Regions from separate parts of the Streptomyces sp. NPDC055013 genome, predicted to be linked through region 1. Evidence: riboswitches for the same ligand, from Rfam matches in the RefSeq annotation. Region 1 holds a riboswitch; the other holds the start of a gene.
What was found. Region 1 has a riboswitch for glycine ahead of gcvP (aminomethyl-transferring glycine dehydrogenase). Riboswitches for the same ligand answer to the same signal wherever they lie in the genome.
Positions count from the first base shown of each region.

Region 2: linked by a shared signal. The riboswitch ahead of gcvT (glycine cleavage system aminomethyltransferase GcvT) and the one ahead of gcvP (aminomethyl-transferring glycine dehydrogenase) in region 1 are both predicted to bind glycine.

Region 1 covers NZ_JBSGVW010000033.1:9,323-13,527, forward strand. The annotation lists gene ACWGDB_RS31885 (DNA polymerase IV) at 1-1,148, shown strand, start outside; gene ACWGDB_RS31890 (PRC-barrel domain-containing protein) at 1,491-1,898, opposite strand; glycine riboswitch at 2,013-2,109, shown strand; gene gcvP (aminomethyl-transferring glycine dehydrogenase) at 2,286-4,205, shown strand, end outside.
Region 2 covers NZ_JBSGVW010000020.1:58,873-63,077, reverse strand. The annotation lists gene ACWGDB_RS23775 (enhanced serine sensitivity protein SseB) at 1-425, opposite strand, end outside; gene ACWGDB_RS23770 (AAA family ATPase) at 508-1,182, opposite strand; glycine riboswitch at 1,351-1,449, shown strand; glycine riboswitch at 1,450-1,577, shown strand; gene gcvT (glycine cleavage system aminomethyltransferase GcvT) at 1,616-2,737, shown strand; gene gcvH (glycine cleavage system protein GcvH) at 2,858-3,235, shown strand; gene glyA (serine hydroxymethyltransferase) at 3,252-4,205, shown strand, end outside.

The DNA of each region.
Region 1 (4,205 bases):
CCGGTGGAGTGGCCTGGGACGAGGCTTCCGCGCGGCTGGTGGGGGTGAAGCTGCGCGCAGACATACGAGCCGTCACCGGGCTCGCGGGGTCGGTGGGCCTGGCCGCGTCCAAGATGCTGGCGAAGATCGCCTCGGAGGAGGCCAAGCCCGACGGGCTGGTGGTGATCGAGCCGGGGACGGAGCGGGCGTTGCTCGCGCCGATGTCGGTGCGGACCTTGCCGGGGGTGGGGCCGGCGACCGGGGATCATCTGCGGCGGGCCGGGATCCACACGGTCGACGAGATCGCCGAGGCGGGCGAGGACGAGCTCGTGCGGCTGCTGGGCAAGGCCCATGGGCATGCCCTGTACGCCATGGCGCTGGCGCTCGACGAGCGGCCCGTGGTGGCCGAGCGGGAGGCCAAGTCGGTGTCCGTCGAGGACACGTACGACGTGGACATCCATGACCGGGTCCGGGTGGGGCTCGAGGTGCAGCGGCTGGCCGATCGTTGTGTGCGGCGGTTGCGGGGGGCCGGGTTGTCCGGGCGGACCATCGTGCTGAAGGTACGGCGGTACGACTTCTCGACGCTGACCCGGTCCGAGACGTTGCGGGGGCCGACGGACGATCCGGGTGTGGTGCGGGAGGCCGCGCTGCGGCTGCTGGATTCCGTGGACACGACGGGTGGGGTGCGGCTGCTGGGGGTCGGGGTCAGCGGGCTGGCCGACTACACGCAGGAGGATCTGTTCGCGCAGGTGGCGGGGGAGCGGGTCGAGCACGGCGAGGAGGGCGACCACGAGGAGCCACTGGCGGAGCGGGAGGCTGCGCTGCCTGTGGAGCGGCGGTGGGTTGCGGGTCACGATGTGCGGCACGTCGAGTACGGGCATGGGTGGGTGCAAGGGAGTGGGCTGGGGCGGGTGACGGTGCGGTTCGAGACGCCTGAGTCGTCGGAGCCGGGGCGGGTGCGGACGTTTCGGGTTGACGATCCGGGGCTGGAGTCGGCGGAGCCGTTGCCGTTGGTGCGGGGGAGAGCTGGGGTGCCTGAGGGAGATGGGGGAGATGCGGGAGGTGGGGGAACTGGGGCTGGTGGGGTTTTAGAGGTGCAGGTCGGTCACCTGGGGCGGGAGCGGGGTGGCGGGGGTATGGGGGAGGCGCCGCCTGTGGTGCCTGGGTAGGGCGTGGGCGGGCGGAACCGGACGTGCGGTTGGTTCCTGGGCGCCGGCCGACGGGCGTTGCGGTTGCAGCCAGGGGTGGGTCGCTCGCCCGCGCTCGCGGGGTGCCGCTGCGCCCACCCGTGCCGCCCCCGCGGCACGACTGCCACAGCCAGGTGGGTCGTCGGTCGGTCGTCGGCTGTCGCGTGGGCGCCGCCGCGGGCGTTGCGGTGCGATGGGGTGCGGCTGGGCAACGGAACGCGGCCGCGCGGAGGTGGCAGGTGGCAGGTGGCGGGTCAGCTGCGGGCGGGCCGGCGGTGGGCGTGACTGTGTGTGCTGGGGGATGTGCGGCGGAGGGGGGCGTCTTCAGGAGTGAGGGTGGGATGTGCGGGGGCCGTTGTCGTCCGGGGTTTCTGTGGTCGCCAGGTTGCCGAAGTCTCGGTCAGGGGGTGGGGGAGGGGCGGTTACGTCGAGGCCGTAGTGGTGGTAGAGCTGCAGTTCCTGTTCGGGGGAGAGGTGGCGGCCCACGCCGAAGTCGGGAGCGTCCTTGATGAGGGCGCGGTCGAAGGGGACGTGGAGGCTGCCCTCGACCAGATCGCTGGGCTCCAGGGGCACGAAGGCGTCCCGGGAGAACAGGCCGGTGCGTATCGCCGCCCATTCCGGCACTCCGGTCGCGTCGTCGAGATAGACCTCGTCGATGGTGCCGATCTTGGTGCCGTTGCGGTCGAAGGCCTTGCGGCCGATCAGATTGCGCGGATCGATGTCGGTCTGCACGGGCCCTCCACTTGGTCGCAACTCATCCGTAAGCACTACGAAAAGGCACATTGGTGAGCCCGGCCACTCGAAGGACCGTGCGTTGACCCCGCTGGTAGTCTGGCTAGCGGCTGCTGACCCCGTGCGGGAGAGTCCTCCGGGAACCATCCGGAGGCGCCGAAGGAGCAAATCCTCCCCGGAATCTCTCAGGCACACGTACCGCACGGACGAGGTCACTCTGGAAAGCAGGGCGGGTGTCGATGGCCTCCGCTCTCACCGACGGTGAAAACCGGGCACCTTGTGGTGACCCGGTGAAGCTCTCAGGTTGAGATGACAGAGGGGGAGGCCGTCCGGGTACCCGCGCCGTGGTGCCCCTCGAAGGTCGTGTCAGACCAGGAGGCCTCCGCAATGACCGCCCATCGCATTCCGCTCTCAGAGCTCGAGCAGGGTATTCCCTTCGAGCAGCGTCACATCGGTCCTGATCATGAGGCTCGGGCCAAGATGCTCGCCCAGGTCGGGTACGGCTCGCTCGACGAGCTCACCGCCGCGGCGGTGCCGGATGTGATCAAGAACGCCGACTCCCTCGAACTGCCGGGGGCGCGTACCGAGGCCGAGGTGCTCGCCGAGCTGCGGTCGCTCGCCGATCGCAACCAGGTGCTGGACTCGATGATCGGGCTCGGGTACTACGGGACCTTCACGCCGCCCGTCATCCTGCGCAATGTCATGGAGAACCCGGCTTGGTACACGGCCTACACGCCGTATCAGCCCGAGATCTCGCAGGGGCGGCTCGAGGCCCTGCTGAACTTCCAGACCATGGTCGCCGACCTCACCGGGCTGCCGACCTCCGGTGCCTCGCTGCTGGACGAGGGGACCGCGGCGGCCGAGGCCATGGCCCTGTCGCTGCGGATGGGCAAGAACAAGAAGGGGCTGTTCCTGGTCGACGCGGATGTACTTCCGCAGACCATCGCCGTGATCGAGACCCGTGCCGAGCCCACCGGCGTGGAGATCGTGGTCGCCGACCTCAGCGACGGCATTCCGGCCGAGATCGCCGGGCGGGAGATCAACGGCGTTCTGGTGCAGTACCCGGGCGCCTCCGGCGTCGTACGGGACATCAAGCCCGTCATCGAGCAGGCCCATGAGCTCGGCGCCCTCGTCACCGTCGCCGCCGATCTGCTCGCGCTCACGCTGCTGAAGTCCCCCGGTGAGCTCGGGGCGGACATCGCGGTCGGGACGACGCAGCGGTTCGGTGTGCCGATGGGCTTCGGCGGGCCGCACGCCGGCTACATGGCCGTACACGAGAAGTTCGCGCGCAGCCTGCCCGGGCGGCTCGTGGGCGTGTCCGTGGATGTCGACGGCAACAGGGCGTACCGGCTGGCTCTCCAGACGCGTGAGCAGCACATTCGCCGGGAGAAGGCGACCAGCAACATCTGTACGGCTCAGGTGCTGCTCGCCGTGATGGCTGGGATGTACGCCGTGTACCACGGCCCCGACGGGCTGCGCGGCATCGCCCGGCGCACTCACCGGTACGCCGCCATCCTCGCCGCGGGCCTCACGGCCGGTGGGGTCGAGGTCGTGCACGGTTCCTACTTCGACACGCTGACCGTGCGGGTGCCTGCGAAGGCCGCCGAAGTTGTCGCCGCCGCCCGGCAGAACGGCGTCAACCTGCGCCTCGTCGACGCCGACCATGTGTCCCTCGCCTGCGACGAGACCACCACGCGGGCCCAACTGGGCGCCGTATGGACGGCGTTCGGGGTCGAGGGTGACGTCGAGGCGCTGGACGAGGGGGCCGAGGACGTACTTCCGGGCGGGCTGCTGCGCAGCGACGAGGTCCTCACGCACCCCGTCTTCCACCAGCACCGTTCCGAGACCGCGATGCTGCGCTACCTGCGCAGGCTCGCCGACCGCGACTACGCGCTCGACCGCGGCATGATCCCGCTGGGCTCCTGCACCATGAAGCTCAACGCGACGACCGAGATGGAGCCGGTCACCTGGCCGGAGTTCGGGCAGCTGCACCCCTTCGCGCCCGCCGAGCAGGCGCAGGGCTATCTGACGCTCATCCGCGAGTTGGAGGAACGTCTCGCCGAGGTCACCGGCTACGACAAGGTGTCGCTGCAGCCCAACGCCGGGTCGCAGGGTGAGCTGGCCGGGCTGCTCGCGGTACGCGGGTACCACCGGGCCAACGGGGACGAGCAGCGGACCGTCTGTCTGATTCCGTCGTCCGCCCATGGGACCAACGCCGCCAGCGCCGTCATGGCCGGTATGAAGGTCGTCGTCGTGAAGACCGCCGACGACGGTGAGATCGACGTCGAGGATCTGCGGGCGAAGATC
Region 2 (4,205 bases), on a different contig from region 1:
ACGCGGCACAGCTCGGCCACCGCCGCCGGGGGCAGCGGGACGCCGACCACGCCGTCGGGATTGACGGCGATGCCCACCTGCGGCGGCAGACCGCGGGCGAACTCCACCGCAGGGGCGATGGTGAACGACATGTGGGAGCCGACCACCTGGCGGAACTGCTCCTCGGAGCTGAAGACCGGCACGTACGCCTGGCCCTCGATCTCCACCGTGGGCAGGTCCAGCGGACCGGTGTCCCGGCCGCCGCCGCCGGGCAGGGGCACCCAGACGAAGCTGCGGCCCAGCACCTCGATGATCCGGCCGCCGGCCGAGGGCAGGCCGAGGGAGGCCGAGAGCACCTCCTCCAGCTCGTTGCCTGGCCACCCGCCGTGGGAGTGGAGGTGTGCCCCTGCCGGGAAGTCCGCGGGGAGTTCCGCCGGGAAGTCCATCTGCTTCTCAACCGCCTGCTGTGAACCGCTGCTGTGGCTCAAAAGGCTAGCGGGTGGCCGTCCCGTACAGGCCCTCGGCCGGTCAGCCCGTGAACCCGATCCGGCGCAGTACGCCCGCCGCATCCCGGTCGATCAGCACCGCCGAGCCGCAGCCCGGCGGCAGGTGGCCCTTCTCCACGGAGCGCAGCAGGTGGGCCGCGGCCCTGCGGTGGCGCAGGAAGGCGTACCGCGAGACGCCCCGGCCGCGCTCGCGCTGGCCCTCCAGGGCCGTGTCCGGGTCGACGTCGAGCAGCAGCAGGTGCAGGGTGCCGCCGCGGCGGCGGGCCTCGCGGGCCAGCCAGCCGCGCACCCAGGCCTGCGTACCGCAGTCGTGGACGACGACGCCCTCGCCGGAGCGCACGGCGCGGCGCAGGCCGGCGTAGTGCGCGAGGCGGACCAGGGGGCGGTAGAAGGCGTAGGGCAGGAAGCCGGGCATGCGGGCGTCCCAGCGGTCCCGGGTGTCCTGGGAGTCGATGCGGGCGCCCTTCACCGTCCGCCGCATCAGCGTGGACTTGCCGCTGCCGGGCAGCCCCGTGATCACGACGAGGTCCTCGGGGGCGAAGAGCAGTGCGTGCGGGCTGTGGCCGGAGCGCTCGCGGAGGTCACGGACCACCGGTGCGACGCGCGTGCCCGGGGCCTCGACGGCCGGGGCCGCAGGCTGCTTGGGCAGCGCGACGCCCGACGTCGTGGCGTACGCAGTGGTGCGCTTCACCGTCATCGTCCTCCTCCGGTTCAGGATTCCCCATCCCCACTGAGCGTAAAGAGAAGGTAATGGATGATCTCCCGCATTTTCGTTCACTTACTGCCACAACCCCGTTACAGACGTGGCCTGCCGAAGACGGGCCGGGCGTGCAATGATGTCCGCGCCAACTGCATACCGGCCGTTCGAATCCGCGCGGGAGAGTTCCCAGCAGTTCATCGCTGGGGCGCCGAAGGAGCAAGTCCCTCCCTTGAATCTCTCAGGCCCCGTTACCGCGCGGGCGAGGCACATCTGAAAAGCGAGTCCCCCTCTTCGCCGAGAAGAGGCGTGGGCTCCACCCAAGGTGCAAGCCGTGACCTGGCCCTCAGCCGGTCATGGCGAACCTCTCAGGTTCCGATGACAGATGGGGAGGAACGACCTCGCCCGTCATGCCTTGGGAGAAGACCGTCCGATGAGCAGTACAGAAGAACTCCGTCACACCGCGCTCGATGCCCTGCATCGCTCGCTCGGTGCGACGATGACCGACTTCGCCGGCTGGGACATGCCCCTGCGCTACGGCTCCGAGCGCGACGAGCACAACGCCGTGCGCACCAAGGCCGGCCTCTTCGACCTCTCCCACATGGGCGAGATCACCGTCACCGGCCCCGCCGCGGCGGCCTTCCTGAACCACGCCCTGGTCGGCAACATCGCCTCCGTCGGTGTGGGCCGCGCCCGCTACACCATGATCTGCCGGGCCGACGGCGGCATCCTGGACGACCTGATCGTCTACCGGCTCGCCGAGACCGAGTACATGGTCGTCGCCAACGCCTCCAACGCCCAAGTCGTGCTGGACGCGCTGACCGAGCGGGTCGCCGGCTTCGACACCGAGGTCCGTGACGACCGGGACGCGTACGCCCTGCTCGCCGTGCAGGGTCCGGAGTCCTCCGGCATCCTCAAGTCGCTCACGGACGCCGACCTGGACGGCCTGAAGTACTACGCCGGTCTGCCCGGCACCGTCGCCGGCGTCCCCGCCCTCATCGCGCGCACCGGCTACACCGGCGAGGACGGCTTCGAGCTGTTCGTGAAGCCGGAGCACGCCGTCGAGGTGTGGCAGGCGCTGACCAAGGCGGGCGAGGGCGTCGGCCTGATCCCGTGCGGTCTGTCCTGCCGGGACACGCTGCGGCTGGAGGCGGGCATGCCGCTGTACGGCCACGAGCTGTCGACCTCCCTCACGCCCTTCGACGCCGGGCTCGGCCGGGTGGTGAAGTTCGAGAAGGAGGGCGACTTCGTCGGGCGCGAGGCGCTCGCCGAGGCCGCCGACCGTGCCTCGCAGAACCCGCCGCGCGTCCTGGTCGGTCTGATCGCCGAGGGGCGTCGCGTCCCGCGCGCCGGGTACCCGGTCGTCGCCGGCGGCGAGGTGATCGGCGAGGTCACCTCCGGTGCGCCCTCCCCCACGCTGGGCAAGCCCATCGCGATGGCGTACGTCGACGCCGCGCACTCGGCGCCGGGCACGACCGGGGTCGGTGTGGACATCCGTGGCAGCCACGAGCCGTACGAGGTCGTGGCGCTGCCCTTCTACAAGCGGCAGAAGTAACTCCAGAAGTAGAGACTGGCAGCGGCCCTGCGTGAGCCTGCGCACATTTGTGCTGCTCACGCACGTTTCCAGCAGTCCCCCCTTCATCACCACTCCCGCGCGTACAGGAGAATCCAGGCCATGAGCAACCCCCAGCAGCTGCGCTACAGCAAGGAGCACGAGTGGCTGTCGACCGCCGAGGACGGCGTCTCGACGGTCGGCATCACCGAGTTCGCGGCCAACGCGCTCGGCGATGTCGTCTACGCCCAGCTCCCCGAGGTCGGCTCGACCGTGACCGCGGGTGACACCTGCGGCGAGCTGGAGTCGACCAAGTCCGTGTCGGACCTGTACTCCCCGGTCACCGGTGAGATCACCGAGATCAACGAGGACGTGGTGAACGACCCGGCGCTCGTGAACTCGGCCCCCTTCGAGGGCGGCTGGCTGTTCAAGGTACGCATCACGGAGGAGCCGGCCGACCTGCTCTCCGCCGACGAATACGTCACCCACACCGCCGGCTGAGGAGTTACACCCCCTTATGTCTGACAAGTCGCTTCTGAACACGCCCCTGCACGAGCTCGACCCGGCGATCGCCGCCGCGCTCGACGCCGAGCTGGAGCGCCAGCAGTCCACCCTGGAGATGATCGCCTCCGAGAACTTCGCGCCGGTCGCGGTCATGGAGGCGCAGGGCTCGGTCGCCACGAACAAGTACGCCGAGGGCTACCCCGGCCGCCGCTACTACGGCGGCTGCGAGCACGTCGACGTCGCCGAGCAGATCGCCATCGACCGGGTCAAGGAGCTGTTCGGCGCCGAGTACGCCAACGTGCAGCCCCACTCGGGCGCCTCCGCCAACCAGGCCGCCCTGTTCGCGCTGGCCCAGCCGGGTGACACCATCCTGGGCCTGGACCTGGCCCACGGCGGCCACCTCACGCACGGGATGCGGCTGAACTTCTCGGGCAAGCAGTTCAAGGTGGTCCCGTACCACGTGGACACCGAGACCGGCCTGGTCGACATGGCCGAGGTCGAGCGGCTCGCCAAGGAGCACCGCCCGAAGGTGATCATCGCCGGCTGGTCGGCGTACCCGCGGAAGCTGGACTTCGCCGAGTTCCGCAGGATCGCCGACGAGGTCGAGGCGTACCTGTGGGTCGACATGGCGCACTTCGCCGGTCTGGTCGCGGCGGGCCTGCACCCGAACCCGGTCGAGCACGCGGACGTGGTCACCTCCACGACGCACAAGACGCTGGGCGGCCCGCGCGGCGGCATCATCCTGGCGAAGAAGGACTTCGCGAAGAAGCTGAACTCGTCCGTCTTCCCGGGCTTCCAGGGCGGTCCCCTGGAGCACGTGATCGCGGCCAAGGCGGTCTCGTTCAAGGTCGCCGCGAGTGAGGACTTCAAGGAGCGCCAGCGCCGTACGGTCGAGGGTGCGCGGATCCTCGCCGACCGTCTGACCGCCGCCGACGCCCGCGAGGCCGGTGTGAACGTGCTGTCCGGC